3 regions of the Streptomyces sp. GB4-14 genome follow, and region 2 is predicted to be linked to each of the others. Evidence: riboswitches for the same ligand, from Rfam matches in the RefSeq annotation. Region 2 holds a riboswitch; each other region holds the start of a gene.
The links. A riboswitch is a leader RNA that binds a small molecule or an ion and turns the genes downstream of it on or off. The one in region 2 is predicted to bind cobalamin.
Positions count from the first base shown of each region.

Region 1: it holds a riboswitch for cobalamin, as region 2 does, so the genes downstream of both, ELQ39_RS05310 (ABC transporter substrate-binding protein) here and ELQ39_RS06850 (energy-coupling factor ABC transporter permease) in region 2, are expected to answer to the same signal.
Region 3: it holds a riboswitch for cobalamin, as region 2 does, so the genes downstream of both, ELQ39_RS09935 (ribonucleoside-diphosphate reductase subunit alpha) here and ELQ39_RS06850 (energy-coupling factor ABC transporter permease) in region 2, are expected to answer to the same signal.

Region 1 covers NZ_RZHO01000002.1:892,015-895,279, reverse strand. Annotated here, with positions in the region: gene ELQ39_RS05315 (FecCD family ABC transporter permease) at 1-1,040, opposite strand, end outside; gene ELQ39_RS05310 (ABC transporter substrate-binding protein) at 1,037-2,002, opposite strand; cobalamin riboswitch at 2,111-2,231, opposite strand; gene ELQ39_RS05305 (cold-shock protein) at 2,819-3,022, shown strand.
Region 2 covers NZ_RZHO01000002.1:1,254,375-1,257,639, forward strand. Annotated here, with positions in the region: gene ELQ39_RS06845 (ABC transporter substrate-binding protein) at 1-945, opposite strand, end outside; cobalamin riboswitch at 1,137-1,319, shown strand; gene ELQ39_RS06850 (energy-coupling factor ABC transporter permease) at 1,350-2,060, shown strand; gene ELQ39_RS06855 (energy-coupling factor ABC transporter substrate-binding protein) at 2,057-2,428, shown strand; gene cbiQ (cobalt ECF transporter T component CbiQ) at 2,436-3,185, shown strand; gene ELQ39_RS06865 (ATP-binding cassette domain-containing protein) at 3,182-3,265, shown strand, end outside.
Region 3 covers NZ_RZHO01000002.1:1,955,594-1,958,858, forward strand. Annotated here, with positions in the region: gene mctP (monocarboxylate uptake permease MctP) at 1-527, shown strand, start outside; gene ELQ39_RS09930 (GNAT family N-acetyltransferase) at 606-1,109, shown strand; cobalamin riboswitch at 1,194-1,364, shown strand; gene ELQ39_RS09935 (ribonucleoside-diphosphate reductase subunit alpha) at 1,490-3,265, shown strand, end outside.

The DNA.
Region 1 (3,265 bases), 360 kb from region 2:
GCCGTGAGGACGCCGACGGGTATCTCCATCGGTGCGGCGATCGTCCGGGCGGCGATGTCGGCCCAGACGAGGAAGACCGCTCCGCCGAGTGCCGCCGTCGGCAGGACCCGGCGGTGGTCGCCGCCGACGAACAGGCGCACGATGTGGGGCATCATCAGGCCGACGAAGCCGATCGGTCCGGCCGCCGCGACCAGCACGCCCGTGACAAGGGAGAGCACGACGAACAGCCGGGCGCGGAAGCGGGCCACGTCCAGCCCCAACGTGGTCGCCGCCTCCTCGCCTGCCAGCAGCAGGTTCAGATTGCGGGCCTGCGCCATGAGGACGCCGACACCGAGCAGCAGGGCCGTGCTCGGCAGCCACAGCGTGCCCCAGTTGACACCGCCGAGGCCCCCGAGGGTCCAGGCGAGGACCGCGCGGGTTTCGTTGCCCCGGTCGGTGGTGAGCAGCAGCAGATCGAGGACCGCGGTGAGCACCGCCGCGATCGCCACCCCGGACAGCACCAGCCGCGACGAGGTGATGCGTCCGCCGGTGCGGGCGGTGGCGTACACGAGCAGGAGCGCGCCCAGGGCGCCCAGGAACGCGGCCACCGACAGGGAGAACGGCCCGAAGAGGGTGACCCCGAACACGATCACCGAGACTGCGCCGAGCGACGCCCCCGAGGAGACGCCCAGCAGATACGGCTCGGCGAGCGGGTTGCGCACGAGAGCCTGCAGCGCGGTGCCGATCACCGCCAGGCCGGCGCCGGTGACCGCCCCGAGCAGCACCCGCGGCGCCCGCACGTCCACCACGATGGTCTCCCGGGCCCGTGACCAGTCCGGCTCCTGCCAGTCGGCACCCAGCGCGTGCGTCACGATGCCCCACACCTGGCCCGGCGGTACATGCACGGAGCCGATCGCGAGGCCCGCCGTCACGGAGACGCCGAGCAACGCGGCGAGGACCGGCAGCGTGACGGCCGACCGCGTTCGGCCTGTTCCTGCCCCGGTGCCCTTCCACTGGTGAACCGTCCGCTCAGTGGACGTGCCGGTGGCGGCCTGCGTCACCGGAAGCTCTCGGGGTGCAGTCCGCGGGCCAGGTCCTCGACCGCGTAGGCCGAGCGGATGCCGACCAGGGTGGCGGTCAGCGGCAGGACGACGAACCGCTTGTTCCTGACGGCGGGTACGCCGGCGAGCGCGGGCTGGGAGAGCAGGAACTCCTTCTTCTCCTCGACGCTACCGGCGCCGGCGTAGTCGTAGATGGCGATGACCTCGGGCTTGCGCTCGACGACCTGCTCCCAGGAGACGTCGCCGAAGACGTCGTCGAGGTCGGCGAAGACGTTCTCGCCGCCTGCCAGCCGGATCAGTTCGGTGCCCAGGCTCTTGCCGCCCGCGGTGAAGGCGCTCTTGTCACCGCTGTCGTAGACGAAGACGGACACCTGGGGCATGCCCTTGACGGCGGTGACGGTCTTGCCGACCCGTGCCTGCAGGGCGGCGACCAGCTCGTCCGCACGGCCGGGCACGCCGAAGATCTTGCCGATGGTGCGGATCTCGTCGTAGGTGTCGTTCATCGTCACCCGCTTCTCGCCGCAGTACTCGCGGTTGAGGTGGGTGTCGATGCCGGCGTCGGCGAACGCCTTGCGGGAGCGGCCTTCGTTCTCGGCGAAGGCGCTGCCGTAGCCGCCGTAGACGAAGTCGGGTTCGGCGTCCAGGACCCTCTCGAACGACGGTTCCTTCTTCGCCAGTTCGGGGATCGCCTCGTAATCCTTCTTCAGCTCGGGCAGGACGGCGGAGTCGGGGAAGGCCGTGCCGACCATGCGGTCCTTCAGACCGAGGGCGAGCATGAGTTCCGCTGGGTGCTGGTGGATGGTGACCGCCCGCGACGGCGGCTTGTCGTACGTCGTCCTGACGCCGCAGTTGGCGATGGTGACCGGGAAGCCCGCGGGCACGGCCGCGGTGGCCTTCGCGTCCCCGCCGCTCGCGTCGGACGAATCACAGCCGGTGGTCAGCAACATGGACGAAAGAGCCATGGCAGCGGCCGTGCCACGAAGGACCCCGCGCGTGCGGGCAGGGGTGAACGAAGGGGACACGTGAAGCCTCCTGGAGTCCGCGCTCCTCGGGACGGGCCCGCGACGGACCAGTGTCCTGACTCCCGGATCGACGTTCCCTCCGCCTTCCCGCGCGGCGCGCAGTGGCATGTCGGAGGGGCGCTCCCCGGTCACAGTGGCGGGACCGTGCCGGATTCGCACCGGCTTCCTGTCTCCCGTCGCGGCGATGACCAAGTGATCCTACGGTCCCCCGAGCCGACGGCAAAAGGGCGTACAACCCCGGCCGCACGCCCAGCCCGCCGGCAGTGCCGCCCGGCCCCGCCCTGCGGGAACAGCTGTCCAGCCGCGGCGACGCCGCGCTGTCCGCACCTGCGCGCGCCTCCGTGCGTGCGCCGGAGACGGGCCGTGACGCTTGCCGGAGCCACCCTGGCCTCCACACCCGCCCGCACCATCTTCCGGGAACAGCCCTTACCCCGGGCGCGCCCCGACTTCCCGAAATGTTGCGCTCCGGCCGGGTCAAAATCTGTGCCCGCGAGTCGAGGTTTCAACGGGACAGGCAGACAGATTCTCTACCGCATTACGTGGGGTGGGATTCTTCACCGTACACAGGCTGCTTCGGCGTGCTACTGTCGATCTCAGTTGCAGTTGTGGTTCCCAAAACTTCACGTGCCTCCGGGCGGCGCCTGTGCCGCTGGAAGCACTTTTGTTATCCGGTGTTTTTCCGGCGGGGTGATCATCGCGGCGACACGGGGTCCGCGCAGTGCGGATCCCGATGCACTGCCCCAAAGGAGAAACGACATGGCTGCTGGTACTGTGAAGTGGTTCAACGCGGAAAAGGGCTTCGGCTTCATCGAGCAGGACGGTGGCGGCGCTGATGTGTTCGCCCACTACTCGAACATTGCCGCCCAGGGCTTCCGTGAGCTGCTGGAGGGCCAGAAGGTGACCTTCGACATCGCGCAGGGCCAGAAGGGCCCGACGGCCGAGAACATCGTTCTCGCCTGACGCTGACTGTCGCGTAGCCGTAGCTGGGGCCCGCGTCCTTCGGGGTGCGGGCCCCAGCTGCTCGCATTTTCCCGCAGTGGCCTCGCCTGCGGACGACAACCAGGAAACCCGTGGGCTCACCGCATACGGGGCATCTCTCAGGGGTGCACGCATCCCATCATCACTTCATCATGGCGGACGCCCGACCATTGCGTCCGCTTCGCGCCACTCATTCCAGCGCCTGTGCCCACAGGGTCTTTTCGT
Region 2 (3,265 bases):
GGGGCGGCCGGCGCCGTCGAGGATCTTGTCGACCATGGCCTGCCGGTCGACGGCGAGGTCGAGGGCGCGGCGGATCGCCGTGTCGCCGGTGACGGGGTTGCCGCTGGGAAGGGTGACGACGCGGACGTCGTAGGAGGTGGCCCGGTACGTCTTCTTGTCGTCGTCGCTCTTGAAGGTGGCGGCGAGGTTGGGCGGGAGGACCGCGCCGTCGAGGTCGCCGGAGCGGAGCCGGGTGGCGCGGACGTCGTCGTCGGCGACGATCGCCATGGTGAGTTTCTTCACCTTCGGGGCGCCGCCCCAGTAGTGCGGGTTGGCCTTGAAGGTGAGCTTCTCGCCCTTGCGCCAGTCGACGAGGACGTACGGTCCGGTGCCGACCGGCTCGGTGTTGAAGGGGCCGGTGTTGGGATCCTGCTCGCCTGCGACGTGCTCGGGGACGATCGGCAGCACCGTGCGGGCGGCGAACGGCGCGTAGGGGTGGTGGAGGGTGAAGACGACCGTGTCGTCGCCCACCGCCCGGACGTCCTTGACGGCCGCGAGTTCACTCTTGGCGGTGTTGTTGGTGCCGTCGTCGAGGACCGTGCGGTAGGTGAAGACGACGTCCCGCGCGGTCAGCGGCTTGCCGTCGCTGAACTTCACGCCCTCGCGCAGGGTGTACGTGTAGGTGCGTCCGCCGTCCGTGATCCGCGGAAGCGCCCTGGCCAGCGCGGGTTCCAGGGTCATGTCGGCGGTGCGGGCGAGGAGGCCGTCGAACAGCTTGGAGTTGCCGTCCTTGCCGTAGCCGAGGAGCGGGCTGAGGGTGTCGGGCTCGGTGGAGACGCCGATCACCACCGACTCGCCGGCCGCCGCGCCGTCCGCGGTGCCGGAGCCCGGCGCCGAGCAGGCGGAGACCGCCGCGGCCGTCGCCAGCACGGCGGCGGCGCCCCGTATGCGTCGTCGGGTCGTCATCGAACCTCACATCCCTGTTGCTGGAAAATAGCTCTTGCATATTAGTTGCAGGAAGACCTTGACCAGAACGGCGGCCCCCCAGTCGCCGGGGTTGCCGGGCCGCCCGAACGCGCAGGTGTGCGCCGGGGTCCGAGCCGCCGGGCGCCCTCCGCGCGCCCCCGCCGCCGCTTGTCACCGGGCCGCGACGGGGACTACTGTCACCACGCCTTGGTGACGGGAAATCGGTGCGATACCGGTGCGGCCCTCGCCACTGTGATCGGGAAGTCCGGCTCCGGCCCTCACGGGCAGCCACTGGGTCCTCAAGGACCCGGGAAGGCGGAGCACGGGCGGTGGTACCCGTCAGCCAGGAGACCGGCCAAGGCGCGTCAACCATCCACGAGGTGCTGGAGAGGGTCTGCTGAGCCATGCACATTGCCGAGGGTTTCCTGCCTCCGGCGCACGCGGTCGCCTGGGGCGTCGCGTCGGCGCCGTTCGTCGTCCACGGAGCCCGGTCGCTCATCCGTGACGTCAGAGAGCACCCCGAGAGCACGCTGCTGCTGGGCGCGTCGGGAGCGTTCACGTTCGTCCTTTCCGCGCTGAAACTGCCTTCCGTGACCGGGAGTTGCTCCCACCCCACCGGGACCGGGCTGGGCGCGATCCTGTTCCGGCCGCCGGTCATGGCGGTACTCGGGACCATCACCCTGCTGTTCCAGGCTCTGCTGCTCGCCCACGGAGGACTCACCACGCTCGGCGCCAACGTCTTCTCCATGGCGATCGTCGGCCCCTGGGCCGGGTACGCCGTCTACCGGCTGCTGCGCCGGTACGACGTGCCGCTGATGGGCGCGGTGTTCTGCGGCGCGTTCGTCGCCGACCTGTCGACGTACTGCGTGACCAGCGTCCAGCTCGCGCTGGCGTTCCCCGACCCGGGCAGCGGGTTCCTGGGCGCGCTGGGGAAGTTCGGCTCCATCTTCGCCGTCACGCAGATCCCGCTCGCGGTCAGCGAGGGGTTGCTGACGGTGCTGGTGATGCGCCTGCTGGTGCAGTCCAGCAAGGGCGAGCTGACCCGGCTCGGGGTGCTGGTCACCTCGGCGGCCGGGGGCAAGCGGGCCGAGTCGGCCGAGGCGGTGACCCGGTGAGCCGCAACGCGAAGATCAACACCCTGCTCCTGCTGCTCGTGGCCGCCCTCGCCGTGATCCCGCTGGCGCTGGGGCTCGGCGACCACAAGGAGGAACCGTTCACCGGGGCGGACGGCGAGGCGGAGACCGCGATCACCGAGATCGACCCGGACTACGAGCCGTGGTTCTCGCCGCTGTACGAACCGCCGTCCGGGGAGATCGAGTCGGCGCTGTTCGCCCTTCAGGCCGCGCTCGGCGCGGGGGTCCTGGCGTACTACTTCGGGTTGCGGCGCGGGCGCCGGCAGGGCGAGGCGCGGGCCCGTGAGCGGGCCGGCGCACAGGACGCGGACGCGGGTGTGCGCGGCGGCGCCGACGGCGGACGGGACTGACAGGCCCGTGCTGCCGATCGACGTGGCGGCGCACAGCAGCCGCTGGCGCCGCCGCCACCCCGTGGACAAGGCCGTCCTCGGTCTCGGTCTCACCGTCCTCGCGATCTCGCTGCCCCCGTGGCCGGGCGCCGCGCTGGTGCTGGTCACCGCGCTGGCGCTGCTGCTCGGCCCTGCGGGCGTGCCGGCCGGGCGGCTGTGGCGGGCCTACCGGGTGCCGCTGGGGTTCTGCGTCACCGGGGCGCTGACCCTGCTGGTGCGGGTGGGCGGACCCGGCGGTCTCGTGTCGCCCGCCCCCGACGGGCCACTGAGGGCCGGGGAGTTGCTGCTGCGCACCTCGGCGGCCTCGCTGGGCGTGCTGCTGTTCGCCTTCACCACGCCGATGTCGGACCTGCTGCCCCGCCTGGTGCGCGCCGGGGTGCCCGCGCCGCTCGTGGACGTGGCGCTGGTGACGTACCGGATGAGCTTCCTGCTGCTGGACTCCGTGCGCCGGGTGCACCGGGCACAGGCGGCGCGGCTCGGCCACACCACCCGTGCGGCGACCTGGCGTTCGCTCGGCGGTCTCGGGGCGACCGCGTTCGTGCGGTCCTTCGACCGCGCGGCGCGGCTGCAGACCGGACTCGCGGGCCGCGGCTACGACGGCGCCCTGCGCGTGCTGGTGCCGGAGGCCCGGGTGTCCGTCCGGTTCACGGCCGCCGGCGGGACGCTTCTTGCAGCGCTGGCCGCCCTCACCTTCGTACTGGAAAGGCCCCTGTCGTGAGCGGATCCGTGCTGGTGGCACTGCGGGACGTGTCGTTCGCGTACGAGGAAGGGCCGCCGGTGTTCACCGGGCTCGACTTC
Region 3 (3,265 bases), 700 kb from region 2:
ACATCTACAAGGACTTCATCAAGCCGGACGCGACGCCCAAGCAGGAGACCGCGGTCTCCAAAGTCGTGTCCCTGCTGGTGAAGGTGGGCGCGCTGGTCTTCGTCCTGACCATGGACAAGACGGTCGCGATCAACTTCCAGCTGCTGGGCGGCATCTGGATCCTGCAGACCTTCCCGGCGCTGGTGGGCGGCCTGTTCACCCGCTGGTTCCACCGCTGGGCGCTGATCGGCGGCTGGGCGGTCGGCATGATCTACGGCACGGTCGCCGCGTACGGGGTGGCGTCGCCGACGCAGAAGCACTTCGGCGGCTCCGCCAAGGAGATCCCGGGCATCGGGGAGATCGGCTACATCGGTCTCACCGCCTTCGTGATCAACGTGCTGGTCACGGTCGTCCTGACCTTCGTCATGCGGGCGGTCAAGGCGCCGGAGGGCGTGGACGAGACCAAGCCGCAGGACTACACGGCGGACGCCGGCGACCCGGGCGTGCAGGTGGAGCTCCCGCCGGCCACGGCGGGCAGCGCGCACTGACGCCGCCGAGCACAGGGCAGCGGGCCGCCGGTGGAAAACCGGCGGCCCGTTGCCGTCCGCGTGCGGCAGACTCCCCGCATGGACATCGTCATCCGGCCGGTGACCGCCGGCGAGCACGCGGAACTCGGTGAGATCACCGCGCAGGCCTATCTCGGCGACGGGCTGCTGGACTTCGGGGAGTCCGACGCCTACCTGGGCGAGCTGCGGGACGTGGCGAAGCGGGCGGCGGCCGCCGAGGTGCTGGTCGCCGTGGCGGACGGCGCGCTGCTGGGCGGGGTCACCTTCGTGCCGGGTCCCGGACCCATGGCCGACCTCGCGGAGCCCGGCGAGGCGGAGATACGGATGCTGGCGGTCTCCCCCGCCCACCGCGGCCGGGGCGCCGGCGAGGCCCTGGTGCGCGCCTGTGCCGACCGGGCGCGGGCACTCGGCCGCAGGCGGACGGTGCTGTCCACGCAGCGCACGATGCACTCCGCGCACCGGGTGTACGAGCGGCTGGGCTTCACGCGCAACCCCGCGCGGGACTGGAACCCGCTGCCGGAGCTGGACGACATCATGCTGCTCGTCTACGAGCTGACGCTCTGACAGCCGGGGCCCCTCTCCACCCGGCGCCCGGCCTCCGGTGCGGCACGACTCTTCCGCGCGGCACCACCCTAACTCCTCCGCGACACAACATATGGGTCCGTCGGCGGCACCCGACACAAGATGTATGCTCATGCTCGCTGTCGCCGCAGGGGAATCCGGTGCGAATCCGGAACTGTCCCGCAACGGTGTACCCATGCCTGCCCACGGGCGCGCACGGGAGTCAGTCCGAGGACCTGCCGACAGTGCGCCCGGCCCTTCCGGTCCGGGTGCCCTGACGTCCGGGCCTCGCGGAATGGGCCGGTGGACGCGACGCCGCGTGCGTTCGTGTGCTGCCCCCTGCGCTCTTCGAGGCCCCCGTGCCGAGCGAGGGAGAGCCCCACGTGACCATCGCGCCAGCCGATCCGGCTTCAGCGACCCGCGTGACCGAGGAGAGCGACGGCCCCGGGGCCGCGCTGCTGCGGACCCTGACCCAGCTGACCGCCGACCTGCCCGACGCCGACCCCGGCCGGGTTGCCGCCGCCGCGCTGCGCGGCCGGTCCGCCGCCGCCGACGAGGCTGAGCTGCGGGACCTGGCCACCGAGGCGGCGGCCGGGCTGATCTCCGAGGACCCCGCCTACTCCCGGCTCGCCGCCCGGCTCCTCACCCTCGGCATCCGTGCCGAGGCCGCCTCGCAGGGCGTCACCTCGTTCACCGGCTCGGTGGCCGCAGGGCACCGGGAGGGCCTGATCGGCGACCGGACCGCCGCGTTCGTCCGGCTGCACGCGGCCCGGCTCGACACGCTGATCGACACGGACGCCGACGACCGGTTCGGCTACTTCGGGCTGCGCACCCTGCACAGCCGCTACCTGCTGCGCCACCCGGTCACCCGCAAGGTGGTCGAGACGCCCCAGCACTTCCTGCTGCGGGTCGCCTGCGGGCTCGCCGAGGACGAGAGCGAGCGGGCGCTGGAGGAGGTCGCCGCGCTGTACGGGCTGATGAGCCGGCTGGACTACCTGCCCTCCTCCCCCACGCTGTTCAACTCCGGCACCCGCCACCCGCAGATGTCGTCCTGCTACCTGCTGGACTCCCCCAAGGACGAGCTGGACTCCCTCTACGAGCGCTACCACCAGGTCGCCCGCCTCTCGAAGCACGCCGGCGGCATCGGCCTGTCGTTCTCCCGCATCCGTTCCCGGGGCTCGCTGATCCGCGGCACCAACGGGCACTCCAACGGCATCGTCCCGTTCCTGAAGACGCTGGACGCCTCGGTCGCCGCCGTGAACCAGGGCGGCCGGCGCAAGGGCGCGGCCGCGGTCTACCTGGAGACCTGGCACGCGGACATCGAGGAGTTCCTCGAACTGCGCGACAACACCGGTGAGGACGCCCGCCGTACGCACAACCTGAACCTGGCGCACTGGGTGCCGGACGAGTTCATGCGCCGGGTCGCCGACGACGCGCAGTGGTCGCTGTTCTCCCCGGTGGACGTGCCCGAGCTGGTCGACCTGTGGGGCGAGGAGTTCGACGCGGCCTACCGCGCCGCCGAGGCGAAGGGCCTGGCGCGCAGGACGCTCCCGGCGCGCGAGCTGTACGGCCGGATGATGCGCACCCTCGCCCAGACCGGCAACGGCTGGATGACCTTCAAGGACACCGCCAACCGCACCGCCAACCAGACCGCCGAGCCGGGCCACGTCGTCCACTCCTCCAACCTGTGCACGGAGATCCTGGAGGTCACCGACGACGGGGAGACGGCGGTCTGCAACCTCGGCTCGGTCAACCTCGCGGCCTTCGCGGGAGCGGACGGCATGGACTGGGAGCGCCTGGACGCGGCGGTCCGCACCGCCGTGACGTTCCTGGACCGCGTGGTCGACATCAACTTCTACCCGACCGAGGAGGCGTCCCGGTCCAACAGCCGCTGGCGCCCGGTGGGTCTGGGCGTGATGGGGCTGCAGGACGTGTTCTTCCGGCTCCGGATGCCGTTCGACTCCCCCGAGGCGAAGGCGCTGTCCACCCGGATCGCCGAGCGCATCATGCTCACCGCGTACGAGACGTCCGCCGGCCTGGCCGAGCGGCACGGCCCGCTGCCCGCCTGGGAGAGGACCCGTACCGCCCGGGGCGTGCTGCACCCCGACCACTACGGCGTCGAGCTCGCCTGGCCGGAGCGCTGGGACGCGCTGCGGACC